DNA from 3 places in the Bacillus sp. ABR genome. Region 3 is predicted to be linked to each of the others. Evidence: predicted binding sites of a transcription regulator. Region 3 holds the regulator's gene; each other region holds the start of a gene.
The links. The regulator LexA, encoded in region 3, represses DNA repair genes until DNA is damaged. The targets are predictions, from matches to a motif close to CGAACATATGTTCG.
Positions count from the first base shown of each region.

Region 1 (3,285 bases), on a different contig from region 3:
AAATGGCCACGAGCGACACCTCTGGAATATCCAGTCCTTCACGAAGAAGATTGATTCCAACAAGCACATCATATTTACCGAGACGCAAATCACGGATAATCTCAATCCGCTCAAGGGTCTTAATTTCTGAATGCAGGTAATTCACCTTGATTCCGATTTCTTTTAAGTAATCTGTGAGATCCTCAGACATTTTCTTCGTTAGTGTGGTCACAAGCACACGCTCATTTTTCTCAATTCGTGCATGAATTTCTCCAATTAAGTCATCAATTTGTCCTTCAATTGGGCGCACCTCAATAATTGGATCAAGTAATCCTGTTGGACGAATAATTTGTTCCACAACCTCAGGCGTTTTCTCAAGCTCGTATGGACCAGGCGTTGCTGATACATGCACGATATGATTGATATGCTTTTCAAACTCATCAAAGGTGAGCGGTCTGTTATCAAGTGCTGATGGCAGGCGGAATCCGTGATCAACCAACACTTGTTTTCTCGCTTGGTCTCCGTTGTACATGGCGCGGATTTGCGGAATCGTCACATGCGACTCATCGACAACAATCATAAAATCATCTGGGAAATAATCAAGCAGTGTGTAAGGTGTTGAACCAGGAGGACGCAAGGTCAGATGTCTTGAATAATTCTCGATCCCTGAACAAAAGCCCATCTCTCTCATCATCTCAAGGTCATATCTTGTCCGCTGCTCAAGGCGCTGCGCCTCAAGTAATTTTCCATTTTCGCGAAGCTTTTCAAGCTGTTCTTCTAGCTCTTCTTCAATATTGATAATGGCTTTTTCCATTTTTTCTTCTCTTGTGACGAAGTGAGATGCTGGGAAAATGGCCACGTGGTCACGATCACCAAGTATTTCTCCGGTCAGCGCATCCACTTCACGAATACGTTCAATTTCATCACCGAAAAACTCCACTCTGATACAATGCTCATCTCGTGAAGCAGGAAAAATCTCAACGACGTCTCCTCTGACTCGGAAGGTTCCGCGCTGAAAATCTATATCATTACGAGAATACTGAATATCCACCAGCTTACGAAGGAGCTGATTGCGTTCAATCTCCATTTCAGTGCGCAAAGACAGTACAAGCTCTCTGTATTCCTCTGGCGAACCTAAGCCATAAATACAGGACACACTGGCAATGATGATGACATCCCTTCTCTCAAATAACGAGGACGTAGCCGAGTGTCTCAGCTTATCAATCTCATCATTGATGCTGGCATCTTTCTCAATAAATGTATCGGTCTGAGGTACATATGCCTCTGGCTGATAATAATCATAGTAACTCACAAAATATTCAACAGCATTATTCGGGAAAAATTCCTTGAATTCGCTGTATAACTGACCGGCAAGTGTCTTATTATGCGCAATGACAAGAGTCGGTTTGTTCACTTCTTTGATCAGGTTGGAGACAGTAAAGGTCTTTCCCGTACCTGTAGCACCTAACAGCGTTTGATGCTGTTTCCCCTGATGGATCCCCTCAACAAGCTTTTCAATCGCCTTTGGCTGATCTCCTTGGGGCTGATAGTTAGAAACTAATTCAAAGCGGTCACTCACATCAAAGCCTCCGTTTCGTTACGAAATCTATCTAATGAATATATTATCATAAAAGAACACAAAAATACGAACTAAAGTTCGGCTCTCACTTGATTTTTATTTCCAATACAGTCATACCCTCTCTCCCTTGGCAAATAACCCTCTTAAGAAAACCTTCCTTTCAGTATGGAACATTTTGGAGTGAGATATTCGATGAGCAGAAAAAGAAAGCTGTGCTTACTAGAAATCGTAAGCACAGCTCTTGTTTAAAACATGTCAGCTTTCAGCATTGAGATAACATCATTGATGTTTTTCAGCTTTTTCTCTCTTTTCGATTTCTTTTTTAGCCATAAACAAAGCCCCAGCTACTAAAGAAATAATATCTAATCCCACAATAAAGTAGGTTTCTGTATAGCCTTTCATATACGAAGCAAATAAAAGCGCTGCTGTTAACGCAATGCCTACGTAATGATTATAAGTAACCTTTGAAAATAAAATAACGAGCAGGAAAGGAAAAACTAGTGCAAATATGGCTTTTGTAATCACAAAAACCCTCCCTCTTCATGGTCTACTTCCTTGATTATAGTAAAGATTGGCATATTGAACAATTCACAGTTTTCAATTTTGCCTTTTTTCTTCATGTTCGGAGACTTTTGTTTTAGAAATAGAAGAAAATTAGTGAGATTGTCCCCTTTGTAAAGATAGGTCTTTCCGTCTTTGACAATAACATCCAATCAATTCTATGATTAAAATGATAGTGCGCACTATCATTTTGAAAAATAGAGAGACATACAAATCATTGGCTATTTGGATAAGGGGGCATTCCCATGTATTCAGTTTTATTTCATGCGGCTGAAGAATCCGCATCACTCACAGGGGCAAAAGGCCTGAATTTAATCAAATTAAACAATCACGGCCTGCCAGTCCCAGATGGATTTATTATTAAAACCAACAGCTTTGAAAGCTTTCTTTCATATCACAATCTGCAGTCAGCAGAACAAAACCTTTCTCAAAAAATCAAAGAAGCATCGTTTCCTTCACAAATGGAAGCAGAGCTGATTTCGTCCTTTCAATCCTTGCGGAAGACTTATCCCTCAGTTGCAGTACGATCCTCTTCTGTTGCTGAAGATCTCGAAGGCGCCTCGTTTGCAGGACAGTACGAGACCTATTTAAATATCAAAACTAATGAAGAATTTTTACAGGCGGTCAAAGAATGCTGGTCTTCTTATTTTGCAGCGAGAGTCACAGAATATAAGGAAGAGATGAATGAAAACGAGGAAGAGATGCCGCTTATGGCCGTTGTCGTTCAAGGATTGATCCATTCTGACGTCTCCGGTGTCATCTTTAGTGAGAACCCCATATCGGGGAAACCAAATGAAATGATGCTGACCGCAAGCTACGGATTGGGAGAAGCAATTGTCTCCGGTCTTGTGACACCAGACACGTTTATTGTAGATAAAGAGAACTTTTCGATTGAAAAAACACTTGGGGCGAAAGAGCTACAAATTGTTCCTTTCCAAGAGGGTGTCATCGAGGAACCAGTAGCGGAGGAAATGGCTGGCCAGTTTTGCTTAAACGATGATCAATTGATAGAAATCGCACAAATCACAAAACAAGTAGAAGAACTTTTCGGACATGGAGTCGATATCGAATTTGGAATTGCAGATGGGTCGTTTTATTTACTTCAAGCGAGGCCGATTACTACAGCTCTCCCAAAAGCAGTAAATGAAACAGCGGGTGCTTCTTTT
Region 1 is NZ_JAOYSL010000001.1:601,685-604,969, reverse strand. It holds gene uvrB (excinuclease ABC subunit UvrB) at 1-1,558, opposite strand, end outside; gene OIT90_RS02955 (CsbA family protein) at 1,838-2,083, opposite strand; gene OIT90_RS02950 (PEP/pyruvate-binding domain-containing protein) at 2,365-3,285, shown strand, end outside.
Region 1: the regulator LexA is predicted to act here: its motif matches at 1,626-1,639, upstream of uvrB (excinuclease ABC subunit UvrB).

Region 2 (3,285 bases), on a different contig from region 3:
GCTTTTTCACAAATAGCACCCTGTCTTCATGAATGCCGTCGTAATCTGAAAAAACTGAAATGCCATCGACCGTTTTATCTCCCTTTTCTATCTGAAAACCGAGCTTTGTATGGTAAGCAATTGAGACTTTATTGACAGGAGCCGTGATGGCCTTAATCGTTGTTCTTCCTTCCTTTTCAGCCGCTTCATAAAACGCTTGATAGAGAATTTTGCCAATCTTCAATTTTCGGTGGTCTGGATGTACCCCCACAAAGTGAATATACGCTTCATCTGAATGCGATTGCGATAAAAAACCGACTAAAAAGCCGATCAGTTCACCTTTTTCAACAACGACAAAACTTGTTTGCTGAAAATGTTCGAAAAATAGCTTTGGCAATTTTGCGCGCAAATCTCTGCCTCCCCACCAGCTTTGAATGACGGATGTGACCGCATAAAAATCTGACGGCTTCACTTGACGTATCATGATGGCCTCGCCCCTTTTCATTTTTAGCTGTACCGTTTCACAAAAAATCAACTGTTTCAATAGTCTACCTGTCTGATCAATTGTTTGTAAAGGTGATGTATCAGCCTTTTTTCCTTCAGCTTTGTTGGTTCTTCGTCTTTTCGCCGTCATCTCCTTTTAAATCTTCACACTTATTTCAAAAAGTTCACTTTTTGTGCGAAAGATCCATTCTTTTGTTATGTTAAAATTGTTCATATAAGAAATGGAACAAAAGTTTATTGGAGATGATGATATTGGTTTGGATTGTTACTTCACTTGTTGTGTTTAGTCTTTTAAAGTTGCTTGTCACTTCGCTGCCTTCTGGTGTTGTTGAACGCCTTTTTAGTCGTTATGCGGTGCATGCAAAAGTAACAAGTGATCAAACAACGATGACGTTTCAAGGACGTCCACTTGATGATCAGCAAACATCTGAAATTATTCAACATTTTAATGATGCGATCTTTATTGAACGTTATTATATTTATCCTGGTGACGAAGAGCGTTTTCTTCATCCGCAGGAAGGACCAGCGCCGCTTACCATGCAAACAAAGCTTGGCAAGCATGATGTGACCCTTTATCTGTATCATTACGATGACCACGTGGATGTGGTGCGGCAGTTTACCCATAAGCCTAAGAAAAAACTAACGGCCTATCGTTTGCGTTCTGAGCCGCTCCAAACATCCAATAACTTGGCACATGCTTAAAATGACTCATTTTACAAAGATGAGACGAAGTGGAGACACTTCGTCTTTTTTGTATGGATTTACACTCTTCTCTTTGAATGATTTACCAGTATCAATTTCACCTTCTGGCGGTTAAAATATATACAGAACATACGTTCTAAGAGGTGAAAATGATGAATGAACGAGCCATTCTGCTTGTGGATATGCAGTCATTTTATGCGTCGGTCGAAAAAGTGGAGGCTCCTCATTTGAAGGATGTGCCGCTCATCGTCTCAGGAGATCCTGAGCGGCGGAGCGGGGTCGTACTTGCCGCCTGCCCGCTCGCTAAAAAACGGGGCGTACAAAATGCATCAAGATTATGGGAAGCACAGGAGAAATGCCCTGAAGCCGTCGTCGTACGTCCACGTATGCAGCGCTACCTTGATGTTTCTGTCATGATGACAGAACTGCTTGAACAATACACAGATCTTGTCGAACCCTATTCAATTGATGAACAGTTTCTCGATATTACGGGGAGTGTGACACTACTCGGTTCACCCCGCGAGATCGCCCAAAATATACAAACGACTATTATGAACCAGACGGGCATTTACGCACGCGTTGGCATTGGTCCTAATAAAGTGCTCGCTAAAATGGCCTGTGACCATTTTGCTAAAAAAAACACATCTGGCATCTATGAGCTTCGTGCAGACCGGGTGGCGGCTGATTTATGGCCGCTTCCGGTTGGAAAACTATTTGGCGTCGGCAAACGAATGGAGCACCATTTAAAACGAATGGGCATCAGTACCATTGGGACGCTTGCTACTTATCCGTTAGACCGGCTAAAAAAGCGCTGGGGAATCAACGGGGAGCTTCTGCAGCGAACTGCTTTAGGACACGACCCTTCCCCGGTCACTCTTCACACACATGATCAGCAAAAGGCGGTTGGGCATCATATGACCCTTCCCCATGATTATGCGTCCTTTGAGGACATCAAAGTCGCCCTTCTTGAATTGAGTGAAGAAGTGGCAAGACGTGCGCGCTTTAAGCATTATGTTGGGCAAACGGTGTCTGTTGGCGTAAGAGGCGCTGATTTTTCTCATCCGACTGGATTTCATAGACAAATCAAGCTCCATTCACCCACACAGTACGGGACAGATATTGCAGACGCAGCCATTCAGCTATGTCAGCAGCACTGGGACGGCCAGCCCATTCGCAGTGTAGGTATTACTCTCTCGCAGCTGCAGCCTGACAGCCAATATCAGCTGAGTTTATTTGATCACCATTTAAAAAAAGACAGACTCAGCAAAGTATTTGATGCCATCCATATGAAGTATGGACCTGCTGCGCTCTTGCACGCTTCGTCACTAACAAGCGCAGGGCAGGCGTATCACCGCGCCGAAAAAATTGGTGGACATTACAAATAACGGAGGCGAACAGCCATGAATCCCAATAAATTAACACCTGGATACAACATCATGTGGGAATCAAGCCGAATGATGCTCCCTGAGCACCGTGAACAGCTGCTTGCTCAAAAACGGAAGAAAAAAGAATACACGCCTCCTCCGCTGAGCACTGATCAGCTAGAGGAAATGAATTTTTTGATCACACAGTCGATTACAGAGGACCAAGCGATTTGCGTAACATATGCTGCAGCAGGTATGAAACAGCAGTTTTGGGGCTGGGTGAAAGCCATTCATTATGAAACGCAGCGCATCAAAATCGTCAATGATGAAGATGTTCTCCACCTGTCCTTGCAGCAAATTGCCGCGATTGATCTTGATTAAATGGTCTTTAAGTGATCGTACGATCAGCAGATCTAAAAGACATAGAAGCATCGGCAGAAAAAAATTTGCGGGCTATTCGGAGATCCTCTGTCATATGGTGGATGTCTCCTCCATCAAATTGTGTATTTAATTTGCACAATTTTTCATGTATGATTGGAACATCTTAACACTCAGGGGAGAAACAGCATGAAAAATAATTTACGTACTTTACATCCACTTAGTTGGACGATCATCATCGGCACCATATTCGGCCGAATGGCGACGTCCATGAGCATTCCTTTTTTGGCCGTTTATTTGACACAAGTCAAAGGGGCTTCAGCTTCTTCAGCTGGGTTAATCATTGCCGTCAGCTCCC
Region 2 is NZ_JAOYSL010000002.1:267,450-270,734, forward strand. It holds gene OIT90_RS06700 (GNAT family N-acetyltransferase) at 1-463, opposite strand, end outside; gene OIT90_RS06705 (YfmQ family protein) at 736-1,185, shown strand; gene OIT90_RS06710 (DNA polymerase IV) at 1,338-2,570, shown strand; gene OIT90_RS06715 (YolD-like family protein) at 2,586-2,930, shown strand; gene OIT90_RS06720 (MDR family MFS transporter) at 3,117-3,285, shown strand, end outside.
Region 2: the regulator LexA is predicted to act here: its motif matches at 1,310-1,323, upstream of OIT90_RS06710 (DNA polymerase IV).

Region 3 (3,285 bases):
AATTTTGTAGCCTGACATTGCACTCCAAAAGTGTTCTCTTGCATCAAGGGCAATATGTAACGCTTCTTTATTTGTCAAAGCGGCTGATTTCTTGGAAGCGGCCAATGTTGTAGTTTGTAATGAGATCATAAGCATAATAGCAGTTAATAAAACAAATAATTTTTTCAAGGCAATTGCCTCCTTTTCTCAATGAAAACTTCTTATGTTACAAATGTTACAATAATTACAGTGATATTACAAGTATTAAATCTAAATGTTTTTTTATTTCTTTTGTTTCTAATTATATAACGTTTGAGGGAGACAAAAAGTTTTCATTTTTTTTATTTTCTTCTTAATGATTATTTAACCGTTCTAAAGAAGAACGAAACGTCTTTTGGAAAAATTTCTATTTAGACGTTTAACACACTTTTTTTATTTATGACATATACTGTCGTGATGAATGTCTAAAGAAAGTGGTGTTTATTATGTATCATCCGTATGAAGGTGTGTGGAATGGGTACTCATATGATAGGCAGATGCAAGGATTTCCATCTGTTGGTATTCCTCAAGGTGGAGGGTTTCCTGGGTTTCCAATCGGAGGAGGAGGTACTTGGCCAGGGCAAGGTTCAGGCGGACACTCAGCCCCGCCGGCACCGCCGCAGCATATCATTTCGCAGTATCAGCAAGCACTCTCTCAGCCACAAAGTATGCAGTCGCTTATATCTGGGCACGGTGTTGGCGGAGGCCATCAAACTGTACAATTTGCAGCGGGATGTAATAGAAGATGGACAATTGTGCTTTTGAGAAACGGTCAAGTATTTTTAATGTATATCCTTTCCTCACAGCCATTTGGCCGAACTACTGGCTTTATATGGCCGAACTTTACATTTGGTTCCTTCCCAAGTTCAAGTATTCTTGCCTATTCTTGTGCATAAGAAAAAGCCGGTTCTCATCAGCAGCTGATGAAATACCGGCTTTTTTTAATGAATATTTCGAAATACGCCAATCACTTTACCTAGTATACTCACATTCTGTAAAATAATCGGTTCCATTGATGGGTTCTCTGGCTGTAATCTAAAGTGTGTATCTTCTTTATAAAAGCGTTTGACTGTCGCTTCATCTTCCTCTGTCATGGCGACCACAATATCACCATTGTTAGCGGTGCTTTGCTGACGCACAATGACATAGTCCTTGTCCAAAATACCTGCATCAATCATACTTTCTCCCATAATTTCAAGCATAAACACTTGTTCATCTGGTGCTGCAAAAGTCTCTGGAAGAGGGAAGTATTCTTCTACATTTTCAACAGCGGTGATAGGAAGACCGGCCGTTACTTTTCCGATGACTGGAACGTTCATTACAGCACTCTTTGGAATATTCATTTCCTCTTCATCTAGTACTTCGATCGCTCTAGGTTTTGTCGGGTCTCTTCTAATTAAGCCCTTTGTTTCTAGTCTAGCTAAATGTCCATGGACCGTTGAACTGGATGCTAGACCGACAGCTTCTCCAATTTCACGGACGGATGGGGGATAACCCTTGCTTTTTACTTCATCTTTGATGAATTTCAGGATATCGAGTTGTCTTTTTGATAGCTTCGTCATCTTTTGCACCTCAAAACGTCAATTTTAAAGAAATTATAGCATGTTTTTCCTAACAGTACAAACATAGGTTCGAAAAAAACGTTTGACAGAAACGTTTGTTCGTATTTATAATGAGTGACAGAAAGAGCGAACACATATTCTATTAGGAGAGATGACATTATGAGGTTAAAAGAATCTATTATTTTTATTGGGGTATTCTCATTCATCGTTGGCATATTTCTCTCACTTATTGCAGTCACAAGCCATAATGATACAAATCAGTATGTTAAAATAGAGGTTCAATCAGGTGATACTCTTTGGGGGTTAGCTGATCAAGTAAACGACAGCAAATCAATCGACAAAAATGCATTTATTGATTGGGTTACCGAACACAATGATCTTGCTTCAACTGAAATCCAGCCTGGCGACATTCTTGTTATACCCGTCAAAAAAGAGCATCCAGTCGTATATCAGCTTGCAACAGTACAATAGAAAGGTCGATTTTAGACATGAACGCAATCATTTATGCGAGAGTAAGCACTGTCAAAGAAGAGCAGGAAACCTCGCTGAAAAGACAAGAAGAAGAACTGCTGGCGTTAGCTGCCATGCACAAGATGAATGTGGTCAAAGTCATCAAAGAAAAAGCGAGTGGATATGATCTAAATCGTGATGGTGTGTTTGAAATGCTTGCTGCACTGAAGGAAGAGTCAATCGATGCCGTTCTGATCCAGGATGAAACTCGTCTTGGAAGAGGACAAGCAAAAATTGCACTTCTTCATTGTCTATTTAAAGAGAACGTAAAGGTATACAGCGTATTTCATAGAGGAGAGCTTGAGCTTTCAGAAGCAGATGAAATGGTCATTGAGATTGTAGGGGTCGTTGAAGAGTACCAACGGAAAATTCATAACCTGAAAATCAAGCGGGGAATGAAAAGGGCAGTTGAGCGCGGATATCAGCCTGAACTGAATTTAAGGCAGCAGGACCATGCACCTGGCCGTGAGCGTATTGAAGTGCCGATTTCAGAAATTGTTCGATTAAGAAAAAACAATATGACATTCGCCGAAATTGCCGCAACTCTTCAGGCATTAGGTTTTGACATTTCAAAAGCAACGGTGCATAGAAGGTATCAAGAATATGAAAAAGACCTTACCACCTAAAGCGTGATTTGTTGTCAAAATGATTGATATTTAGTAGTATGTAGAGAAAATGCTTTAAAGGAGTTTGTCATGATTTCTAAAGAACAGCTTGCAAGAATAAATGAGCTTTCAAAAAAGTCGAAAGAGACCGGTTTATCAGACGCTGAAAAAACAGAACAAAAGCAGTTGAGAGAAGAGTATTTGAAAGCTTTTCGTTCTTCTATGAAAAATACACTTAAAACTGTCAAGATTGTTGATCCTGAAGGAAACGATGTCACACCAGAAAAATTAAAAAGAGAAAAAGATCAGAACCTTCATTAAGGCTGTGATTTCTTGAATTTTGAAAAGATGGGAAGACTATTCTCGTCTTTTTTCATATTTGCATAACTTTTTAGGTGATCGATAAACTAAATGTGACAAAATCCTTCTTTTTCAGCGTGAAATAGTTGTGAAAAAAGGACAGTAGATTTATGATAATGGTGTACACAAGATACGGAAGGGGATTTATATGGAAACGATTGAATTGAAATCTATTGCAACAATACGTACTCTCTCCATAGACGCAATTGAAAAAGCGAATTCCGGTCACC
Region 3 is NZ_JAOYSL010000003.1:107,237-110,521, reverse strand. It holds gene OIT90_RS10680 (IseA DL-endopeptidase inhibitor family protein) at 1-168, opposite strand, end outside; gene OIT90_RS10675 (hypothetical protein) at 465-914, shown strand; gene lexA (transcriptional repressor LexA) at 960-1,580, opposite strand; gene yneA (cell division suppressor protein YneA) at 1,740-2,051, shown strand; gene OIT90_RS10660 (YneB family resolvase-like protein) at 2,069-2,716, shown strand; gene OIT90_RS10655 (DUF896 domain-containing protein) at 2,786-3,016, shown strand; gene tkt (transketolase) at 3,204-3,285, shown strand, end outside.